DNA from 3 places in the Clavibacter vidaverae genome. Region 2 is predicted to be linked to each of the others. Evidence: predicted binding sites of a transcription regulator. Region 2 holds the regulator's gene; each other region holds the start of a gene.

Region 1 (3,273 bases), on a different contig from region 2:
CGCGCGGAAGGTGGACTGGGTGAGCGTGAAGGGCTCGCCCGTGCCGTCCATGGTGACCTCGAGCGAGATGCCGTCGGGCTTCAGGTCGATGACGAGCCGGTCGGGCCGGGCGGAGCCGTGCAGGCCGCGCGGCAGGTGCGCCACGGGCTTGAAGGTGACGATGATGCGCTTCGACGCCTCCTTGAGCGCCTTGCCCGACCGCAGCCGGAACGGGACGCCCGCCCAGCGCGCGTTGGCGACGCCGAAGGTGACCTCGGCGAGGGTCTCGGTCTCGTTGGCCGGATCCACCCCCTCCTCCTTGGCGTACGCGGGGATGCGGGTGCCGTCGATCGTGGCGCCCGTGTAGCGGGCGCGGCGGCTGTGGGCGACCGGGTCGTTGTCCCAGACCTCGGTGGCGCGGAGCACCGAGGCGATGTTCGAACGGAGGTCGTCCGGGTCGATGCTCGCGGGCGGCTCCATCGCGAAGACCGCGAGCACCTGGAGCAGGTGGCTCTGGATCATGTCGACCAGCGCGCCCGACTTGTCGTAGTAGGCGGCGCGGCCCTCGAGCGCGAGCGTCTCGTCGTAGACGATCTCGACCTGCTCGATGTCCTTCGCGCTCCAGACCGACTCGAAGAACCGGTTGGCGAAGCGCAGCGACACGAGGTTGAGCACCGTGGAGAGGCCGAGGAAGTGGTCGGTGCGGTGGATGCGGTCCTCCGGCACGAGCTTCAGCAGCTGGCGGTTGAGCTGGGCGGCCGTGCGGCTGTTCGACCCGAACGGCTTCTCGAGCGCCAGCGTGGTGCCCTCCGGCAGCTCGAGCTGCTCGAGCTTCTCGCAGACCGCGATGGAGATGGCCGGCGGCAGCGCGAAGTAGAGGGCCGGGGCTCCCTCGCACGCGTCGAGGATGCGCTTCAGGTCGTCGAGGTCCGTGGGGTCGGCCTGGATGTACTTCGTGGACGAGACGATGCTCGCCGCCCGGCGTCCCGTGGCCTCCACCGAGTCGAACGCGGTCCTGACCGTCTTCGTCCACTCCTGCGCGCTGCGCTCGCTCCGGCCGGTGCCGATGAGCTGGATCCGCCGCCCCCGATCGCTCGCCACGAGGCTGCCGAGACCCGGCAGGAGGAGGCGTTCCGTGAGGTCGCCGCTGGCGCCGAGGATGACGAGGGTGGAGGGTTCGCTGGTCATCCTCCGAGACTACGGGTCGCGGCCGCGCGGGAGCCGACCTACACTGGGCGAGTCGAACATCCGTTCGAACATCGCGCCCGGGGAGGGCGCGGCGGATCCGTCGGGAGGCGCGCGTGAGCTTCACCCACCTGCACGTCGCGTCCGCGTTCTCCGCCCACCACGGCACCGCGGCGCCCGAGGCGCTCGTCGACCGGGTCGCGTCCGAGGGCGCGTCGGTCGCGGCGATCACCGACCGCGACGGGTTGTACGGCGCCGTCCGCCACATCCGCCGCGCGATCGCCGCGGGCGTCTCCCCCGTCGTGGGCGCGGAGCTCGGACTCACGGGCGAGCACCCCGGCCGGATCACGGTGCTCGCGCACGGCGGCACGCGCGGCCAGGGCTGGGCGGCGCTCAGCCGGCTCATCAGCGCGAGCCACGGCCGCGGCACGGCGCGCAGCACCGCCCGGAGCGCCCAGGCGGGCATCCTGCGCACCCGGCCGCCCGCGTTCCTCCTGGGCGAGGACGGGCCGGTCGGCACCGTCATGCTCGGGCCCGACTCGGACGTGGGCCGCGCGGTCGCGGCGGGCGACCACGCGCTCGCGTCCCGGCACCTCGCCGAGTGGGCGCGCCTCCTGCCGGGCGCGATCGCGGTCGAGGTCGTCTGCCACTTCACCGAGCCCGGCGAGTCCGCGAGCCTCCGCCACGCGGCCCGCATGCTGGAGCTCGCCGACGCGCACCGCGTCCCGGCCGTGCTCACCAACGCGGTCCGCTACCTCGATCCCGACGACGCGCTCACGGGCGACGTGCTCGACGCCGCGGGCACGCTCCGGCCGCTCGGGTCGTTCCGGCCGCAGCCCAACGGGCAGGCGTGGCTGAAGACGCCGTCCCAGATGCAGGACATCGCGCGCGAGATCGCCGGCGCCTCCGCGCTCGACCGCCGCGCCGGGGAGGCGCTCCTCCGCGCCACCGAGGAGCTCGCCGACCGGTGCCGGCTAGATCCCGACGCCGACCTCGCCTGGCGGAAGCCCAAGCTGCCGGAGAAGTCGGTGATCGGCGTCACGGGCGACCCGGACGAGGCGCTCTGGCGGAAGGCCGAGGCCGGCGTCACCGAGCGGTTCGGCCACGTGGACGAGGCGATGCGGCAGCGCGTGCTCGCCCGCATGCGCACCGAGCTCGCGACCATCACGGGCTTCGGCTTCGCCACCTACTTCCTCACGGTGGCCGACGTGTGCTCCCTCATGCGCGACATGGGCGTGCGCAACCAGGCGCGCGGATCCGGCGCGGGCAGCCTCGTCAACTACCTGCTGCGCATCTCCAACGTCGACCCGCTCGAGCACGACCTGCTGTTCGAGCGCTTCCTCGGCAAGGTGCGCTCGACGCTGCCCGACATCGACATCGACGTGGAGTCCGCGCGTCGGCACGAGGTGTACCACCGCGTGTTCGAGAGGTACGGCAGCAACCGGGTCACCCTGCTGTCGATGCAGAACACCTACCGGGCCCGCGGCGCCGCGCGCGACGCGGGGCTCGCCCTCGACCTCGACGAGCAGCAGATCGACTTCATCGCCAAGAACATCTGGCGCTTCAACGCGCGGGAGTTCCGGGCCGTGCTCGACACCAAGCCCGAGCTCAAGCCCATCGCCGACCTCGTGCGCGACGACCCGAGCATCGACCTGCTGGTGGACCTCACGGAGCGGCTCGACCGGCTCCCCCGGCACATCTCCATGCACCCGTGCGGCGTGATCCTCGGCGACTCCGACCTGCTCAGCACGAGCCCCGTGCAGCCGAGCGGCATGGGCCTGCCCATGAGCCAGTTCGACAAGGACGACATCGACGACATGGGGCTCCTGAAGCTCGACATCCTCGGCGTCCGGATGCAGAGCACCATGGCGTACGCGCTGGACGAGATCCACCGGATCCACGGCGCGCGCTCCGCGGTGGCGGGCGGCATCCCGGTCGATGCGCGCTACGTGCACCGCGACGGGCGCATCGAGCTCGACGAGATCCCGCACGACGACGAGGAGACCTTCGCCGCCATCCGCACCACGCACACGCTCGGCATGTTCCAGATCGAGTCGCCCGGGCAGCGCGAGCTCATCGGCAAGATGCAGCCCGACGTGTACGAGGACC
Region 2 (3,273 bases):
CCCACGTCCTCCACCGTGTGGTGCACGTCGATGTGCGTGTCGCCGGTGGCGGTGACCTTCAGGTCGGTCAGCGAGTGCTTCGCGAACGCGGTGAGCATGTGGTCGTAGAACGGCACCGACGTGCTGATCTCGGAGGCACCGGTGCCGTCGAGGTCGAGCTGGAGATCGATGCGGGACTCGCTGGTCTGCCGCGTGACGTGCGCGGTGCGCGCGAGGGTGCTCATGGGCTCCATGCTACCGATCGGTTCCGATGGCACGGCCTCTGCCCCCGGCCGCCACCGGGAGCCGAGGCCGTCCGCACCGCCGCGCGCTCCGCACAGCCGGGGCACGGCGCGGACGGGCTCAGCGCGCGTACTGCGCGGGGACCGCGAGCTGCTGGCCCGCGGCCACGTCCGACGTGGGGAGGCGGTTGAGGTCGACGACCGACGCGATGACGTCGCGCGGGTCGGCGCTCGGCGCGATCTCCTCGGCGAGGTCCCACAGGGACTGCCCGCTCGACACGGTGACGTACTCGAAGGTCGCGCCAGACGCGTCCTTCGACGCGACGGCGGCGCCGCCGTTCAGGGCGACGAGCCCGGCACCGAGCGCGAGGGGGGCGGCGACGAGCGCCGTGAGGACGATGCGGCCTCGGCGCGTGATGCGCAGGCGGGTGCGGGGCGCGACGGCGGCCTCCGCGACGGCGACGGCGGGTGCGTCCGTGACGGCGGTGGTGGTGTGTGCTGCTGCGGTGTTCATGGTGACCTCTCGTGCGAGACGGTGGGGCGTCGATGCGACGCGCCCGGCGATGCAGTGCGGTACGGCATGCGATGCGGGTCGGGCAGCTCGCACCCGGCTCTCGGCCGGGAGAGCCGGGTGCGAAGCTGTGTTCCGAACATACATTCGAAACCAGCCCTTCGCAAGCCCTCATCGCCTCGATCCGGCCTCCATGACCGCGACACGCTCGAACAGGTGTTTGTACGAGGTGCGTGGGCTGGATACAGTTTCGAGTGCCTGGTGTCCATTCCACCGGGCACCACCGACATCGCCCCGCGAGGGCGTCGACCCGCCGGGTCGACGAGCCGCCCGGGGCGTCGGCGACGAGAGGCGGGCCGTGGCATGACGGACGAGCGAGCGGCGGGAGGCGGCGCGACGAGGCGCCGCAAGAGCCTGAGCGACAAGCAGATCTCGATCCTGGAGTTCATCCAGCGCACCATCGCCGGCCAGGGCTACCCGCCGAGCATGCGCGAGATCGGCGACGCCGTGGGCCTCGCCTCGCTCTCCAGCGTCACCCACCAGCTCAACCAGCTCGAGCTCTCGGGCTACCTGCGCCGCGACCCGAACCGGCCGCGCGCCCTCGAGGTCCTCATCGACCTCCCCGGCTCGGGCGCCGCGGAGAGCGGTGAGCCGTCGACCCCCGTGGGCGACGCCGCGATGGTGCCCATGGTCGGCCGCATCGCCGCGGGCATCCCCATCACCGCCGAGCAGATGGTCGAGGAGGTCTTCCCCCTCCCCCGCCAGCTCGTGGGCAAGGGCGACCTCTTCATGCTCCGCGTCGTCGGCGACTCCATGATCGACGCGGCCATCTGCGACGGCGACTGGGTCGTCGTCCGCCAGCAGAAGACCGCCGAGAACGGCGACATCGTGGCGGCCATGCTCGACGACGAGGCGACCGTCAAGGTCTTCCGCCAGCGCGACGGCCACACGTGGCTCCTGCCGCGCAACAGCGCGTTCGAGCCGATCCTCGGCGACTTCGCCGAGATCGTCGGCAAGGTCGTGGCGGTCATGCGCTCCGTCTGACCCGCACGACGCACGAGAGCGGCCGGTCCCCCGGGGGATCGGCCGCTCTCGTGCGTGCGGGGCGGGTGCGGATCAGACCGCGGGCACCACCGCGTAGGCCTGGACCTGCGCCTCCTGCTCGGCCGTGACGAGGGCGCGCACGCGCGTGCCCTCCTCGACGTACGAGGTCTCGAGCACCTTGGCGCCGTCGTGCAGCATCGCGACGACCTCGCCGTGCTCGAAGGGCACGAGCAGGTCGACCTCGATGGTGGGCTGCGGGAGCAGCTCCGCGATGCGCCGACGCAGCTCCTCGACGCCCTCGCCCGTGCGGGCCGAGACGAAGACGCCCTGCGGCGCGAGGCCCCGGAGGACGACGCGGTCGTCGGCCGACGCCAGGTCGCTCTTGTTGAAGACGACGATCTCGGGGATGGCCGAGGCGTCCACCTCGGCGATGACCTCGTGCACGGTCGCGAGCTGCGCCGCGGGATCCGGGTGCGACGCGTCGACCACGTGCACGAGCACGTCGGAGTCGGCGAGCTCCTCGAGCGTGGAGCGGAACGCCTCGACCAGCTGGTGCGGCAGGTTCCGCACGAAGCCGACGGTGTCGGCGAGCGTGTAGAGCTGCCCCTGGTCGGTCTCGGTCTTGCGGACCGTGGCGTCCAGCGTCGCGAACAGCGCGTTCTCGACGAGCACGCCCGCCTTCGTCACGCGGTTGAGCAGCGAGGACTTGCCGGCGTTGGTGTACCCGACGATCGCCACGGACGGCACGGCGTTGCGGTCGCGGTTGGCGCGCTTGGTGTCGCGCGCGGGCTTCATCGCGGTGATCTGCTTGCGGAGCTTCGCCATGCGCGTGTTGATGCGGCGGCGGTCGAGCTCGATCTTGGTCTCACCGGGCCCGCGCGATCCCATGCCCGCGCCCGCGCCGCCCACCTGGCCACCGGCCTGGCGGGACATCGAGTCGCCCCATCCGCGCAGTCGCGGCAGGAGGTACTGGAGCTGCGCGAGCTCGACCTGGGCCTTGCCCTCGCGGCTCTTGGCGTGCTGGCTGAAGATGTCGAGGATCACGGCGGTGCGGTCGATGACCTTGACCTTCACTACGTCCTCGAGCGCGCGCCGCTGGCTCGGAGCCAGCTCGGTGTCCGCGATGACGGTGTCGGCGCCGACGGCGGCGACGAGCGCCCGCAGCTCCTCGGCCTTGCCGCTGCCGAAGTAGGTGCTGGGATCCGGCGTGGGACGGCGCTGCAGGAGGCCGTCGAGCACGACGGCGCCCGCGGTCTCGGCGAGGGCGGCGAGCTCGCGCATGCTGTTCTCGGCGTCGTCGACGGACCCCTGCGAGTACACGCCGATCAGCACGACGTTCTCGAGGCGCAGCTGCCGGTACTCGACCTCGGTGACGTCCTCGAGCTCGGTCGAGAGACCGGCGACACGGCGCAGCGCCTGACGGTCGGCCCGCTCGCTCTGGTCCCCGTCGGAGCTCTGCTCGGTGTCGGGATTCGCGGACAGCGCCTGCGCGCCGGA
Region 3 (3,273 bases), on a different contig from region 2:
CCGGCGGCGTCGCCACGACGCACGAGGGCCCCGCAGGAGATCCTGCGGGGCCCTCGTGCGTGCGGGGACGGATCAGACGGCGTCGGTGAGCGCCTGGAACTCGTCGTCGGTGAGCTGGATGCCCGCGGCGGCGATGTTGTCCTCGACGTGCCCGACCGACTTGGTGCCGGGGATCGGCAGCATGACGGGCGAGCGGCGGAGGAGCCACGCGAGCGCCAGCTGGGACGGGCTCGCGTCGTGCTGCTTCGCGAGGGCGTCGAGCGGGCCGCCGTCCTTCGCGAGCTCGCCGGTCGCGAGCGGGAACCACGGGATGAACGCGAGGCCCTCGGCCTCGGCGTACTCGAGCAGCGGCTCGGCGTCGCGCTTGGCGAGGTTGAAGAGGTTCTGCACGGAGACGATCTCGGCGATCTCGCGCGCGGCCTTCACGTCGTCGACGGACACCTCGGACAGGCCGATGTGGCGGATCTTGCCCTCGGACTGCAGCTCCTTCAGCACGCCGATCTGGTCCTCCAGCGGCACGGCCGGGTCGATGCGGTGCAGCTGGTACAGGTCGATGCGCTCGAGGCCGAGGTGGCGCAGGCTCAGCTCGGCCTGCTGGCGCAGGTACTCGGGGCGGCCGACGGGGCGCCAGTCGCCGGGGCCGGGGCGCGTGAGCCCGCCCTTGGTGGCGACGACGACGTCGTCGGCGTACGGGTGGAGCGCCTCCTTGAGGAGCTCCTCCGCGACGAACGGGCCGTAGGAGTCGGCGGTGTCGAAGAACGTGACGCCGAGCTCGGCGGCGCGGCGGATCACGCGGACGGCCTCGGCGGGATCCTCGGGGGCGCCCCAGACGCCCTCGCCGGTCAGCTGCATGGTGCCGTAGCCGAGACGGACGACGGGCAGGTCGCCGCCGATGGTGAAGGTGCCGGAAGCCTCGGCGGGGCGGGTGGTGGTGTCGGTCATGTGGACCCTCCTCGGGTGTCGATGACGAGGGAGGCGTCTGCCGCCCTCGGGACGTCGGGTCCAACGCGCGGGTCGCCGGATCCATGCCCGATGCGCGCGACGGGCACGAGACCCTCAGGCTCCGGTCGAGGGTGAGGCGGATCCGCCCGCTCCCCTCGTGGATGTCGGCGCCCGTTCCTACACTCGGATCAGACGTTCGAACATCCGTTCGAACGCGGGAGCGCGGCCGGCGCGACGGGCGAGAGGAGCGGCACCATGCGGATCGACGAGGACGTGGAGGTCGAGCTCTCGGGAGACGGGTCGCCGCTCCGGTTCACCTGGCGGGGCGTGGTCTACGGGGTGGTCAGCTCCCCCGAGCGGTGGATCGCGCGGGTCGACTGGTGGCAGCGCACGGGCCGCGCGCCCCGCGGCGCCAGCGCCCACCTGCTCGAGCTGTCGATGTGGCGCGTCGAGGCCGTGCCGCTCACCACGGGCGCGCGGCGGGTCGACGGCTCGTTCGACCTCAGCGTCGACGCGCGCGGCCGGTGGTCGCTCGTCACGGCCTCCGACGAGGACCTCGACACGCGCCTGTTCGCCTGAGGCCGGGGAATAGCGGAGGGCGGCCGCGCCTTGCACCAGATCGGCGCCGCGCACGGCGCCTGCACGCGATCACCCGGGTCGCGGCGCACGGAGGGATCCCGGCATGGCGGCACTCGAGTGGCTGTTCGACGCGCAGCTCCGCATCGGCGACCAGGTCGTGCTCTGGCGCGAGATCGTCGGCAACCTCTTCGGCCTGGCCAGCGCGCTCGGCGGCATGCGCCGCAAGGTCTGGGCGTGGCCCGTCGGCATCGTCGGCAACGTGCTGCTCTTCACCGTCTTCCTCGGCGCGGTCTTCGGCACGCCGAACCCCGTCAACCTGCTCGGCCAGGCCGGTCGCCAGGTCATGTTCATCGCCGTGTCGGTCTACGGCTGGCACCGCTGGCAGCAGGCCCGGCACGGCGGCGCGCCCGTCGTCCCGCGGTGGGCGAGCGGTCGACAGCGCCTGCTCCTCGTGGTCGCGCTCGTCGGCGGCACCGCGCTCCTCACGCCCGTCTTCCGCGCGCTCGGCTCCTACGAGCCCGTGTGGGCCGACGCCTGGATCTTCGTCGGCTCGCTCCTCGCCACCTACGGCATGGCCAAGGGCTGGGTCGAGTTCTGGCTGATCTGGGTGGCCGTCGACCTCGTCGGCGTGCCGCTGCTCGTCGGGGCCGGCTACTACGCGTCCGCCTTCATGTACGTCTTCTACGGGGCCTTCACCCTCACGGGCTTCTTCGTCTGGATGCGGGCACGCGGCACCGCGAGCCCCGCCGTCGAGACGGCCTTCCCGGATCCCCGGGTCGTCGAGGCCCCCGCCGAGCGCTAGGTCGCGCGCGGCCCGGCCGACGATCCGGCCGTCAGCGCCCCTGGCCGTTGGAGCAGGTGCTCTGCGCCGCCGTCTGCCCGGTGATGCTCGGGTCGAGCACCTCGGAGGTCGGGGTGGGCGGCGTCGTGGGCGTCGACCCGTCGGCCGGCGGCTCGGTCGCGGCGGGCGGCGTCGGGGTCCCCTCGCCCGGGACGCTGCCGGGCACGCTCCCGGCCTCGCCGCTCGGAGCCGGCTGGCCGAGCGAGAAGTCCGCGTCGGAGGCGAGCAGGCTCACGAGCTGCGCGGCCGCGGCCTCGTCCGGCTGCACGCGCCCGTTGGCGAGCACCGTGCCCGGGTACTGGAGGAACACGACGTCGTCGAGCGGGATGTCCTTGAAGGTCAGCGCCACCGAGACGAGCGTGTCGAGGTCGGCGAGCGACGTGGACAGCTGCATGTTGTCGACGACCGCCCGCGCGATGCCGTAGAGCTTCGCCGGGTTGGTCAGGGTGTCCGTGCTCTTGACGGTGCGCACGAGCGCGCTCAGGAACACCTGCTGGTTGCCGATGCGCGAGATGTCGCTGCCGTCGCCCACGCCGTAGCGCGTGCGGAGGAACTGCACGGCCTCCTTGCCCTGGAGCGGGTGGATGCCGGGATCCAGCGACAGGTCGGTCTTCGGGTCGTAGATGCCGTTGGCCACGCAGACCTCGACGCCGCCGACCGCGTTGGACATCTCCACCACGCCGTTGAACTGCACGACGCCGCCGTAGGGGATGTCGAGCCCGGTGAGGCCCTCGACCATGCGCACGGTGCACTCGAACCCGCCGCGGGACAGCGACTCGTTGAGCTGGGCGCGCGCGCTGGCCGGGTACTTCGTGCCGTCGGGGCCCTCGCAGGCGGGGATGGGGACGAGCATGTCGCGGGGGAAGGAGATGACCGTCGCGCGGCTGCTGTCCTCGCTGATGTGCAGCAGC

What was found. The regulator LexA, encoded in region 2, represses DNA repair genes until DNA is damaged. The targets are predictions, from matches to a motif close to TCGAACANNTGTTCGA.
Region 1: ACMT9T_RS02455 (DNA polymerase III subunit alpha) is a predicted target of LexA. The motif match lies at 1,220-1,235, and genes of this name have one in related genera.
Region 3: ACMT9T_RS02430 (DUF6504 family protein) is a predicted target of LexA. The motif match lies at 1,139-1,154, and genes of this name have one in related genera.

Annotation. Positions count from the first base shown of each region.
Region 1 covers NZ_JBLJAM010000001.1:524,204-527,476, forward strand. Annotated here, with positions in the region: gene ACMT9T_RS02450 (glucose-6-phosphate dehydrogenase) at 1-1,167, opposite strand, end outside; gene ACMT9T_RS02455 (DNA polymerase III subunit alpha) at 1,281-3,273, shown strand, end outside.
Region 2 covers NZ_JBLJAM010000002.1:24,877-28,149, forward strand. Annotated here, with positions in the region: gene hisB (imidazoleglycerol-phosphate dehydratase HisB) at 1-224, opposite strand, end outside; gene ACMT9T_RS12845 (hypothetical protein) at 343-735, opposite strand; gene lexA (transcriptional repressor LexA) at 1,096-1,776, shown strand; gene hflX (GTPase HflX) at 1,849-3,273, opposite strand, start outside.
Region 3 covers NZ_JBLJAM010000001.1:519,408-522,680, forward strand. Annotated here, with positions in the region: gene ACMT9T_RS02425 (aldo/keto reductase) at 73-942, opposite strand; gene ACMT9T_RS02430 (DUF6504 family protein) at 1,198-1,521, shown strand; gene pnuC (nicotinamide riboside transporter PnuC) at 1,625-2,323, shown strand; gene ACMT9T_RS02440 (LCP family protein) at 2,355-3,273, opposite strand, start outside.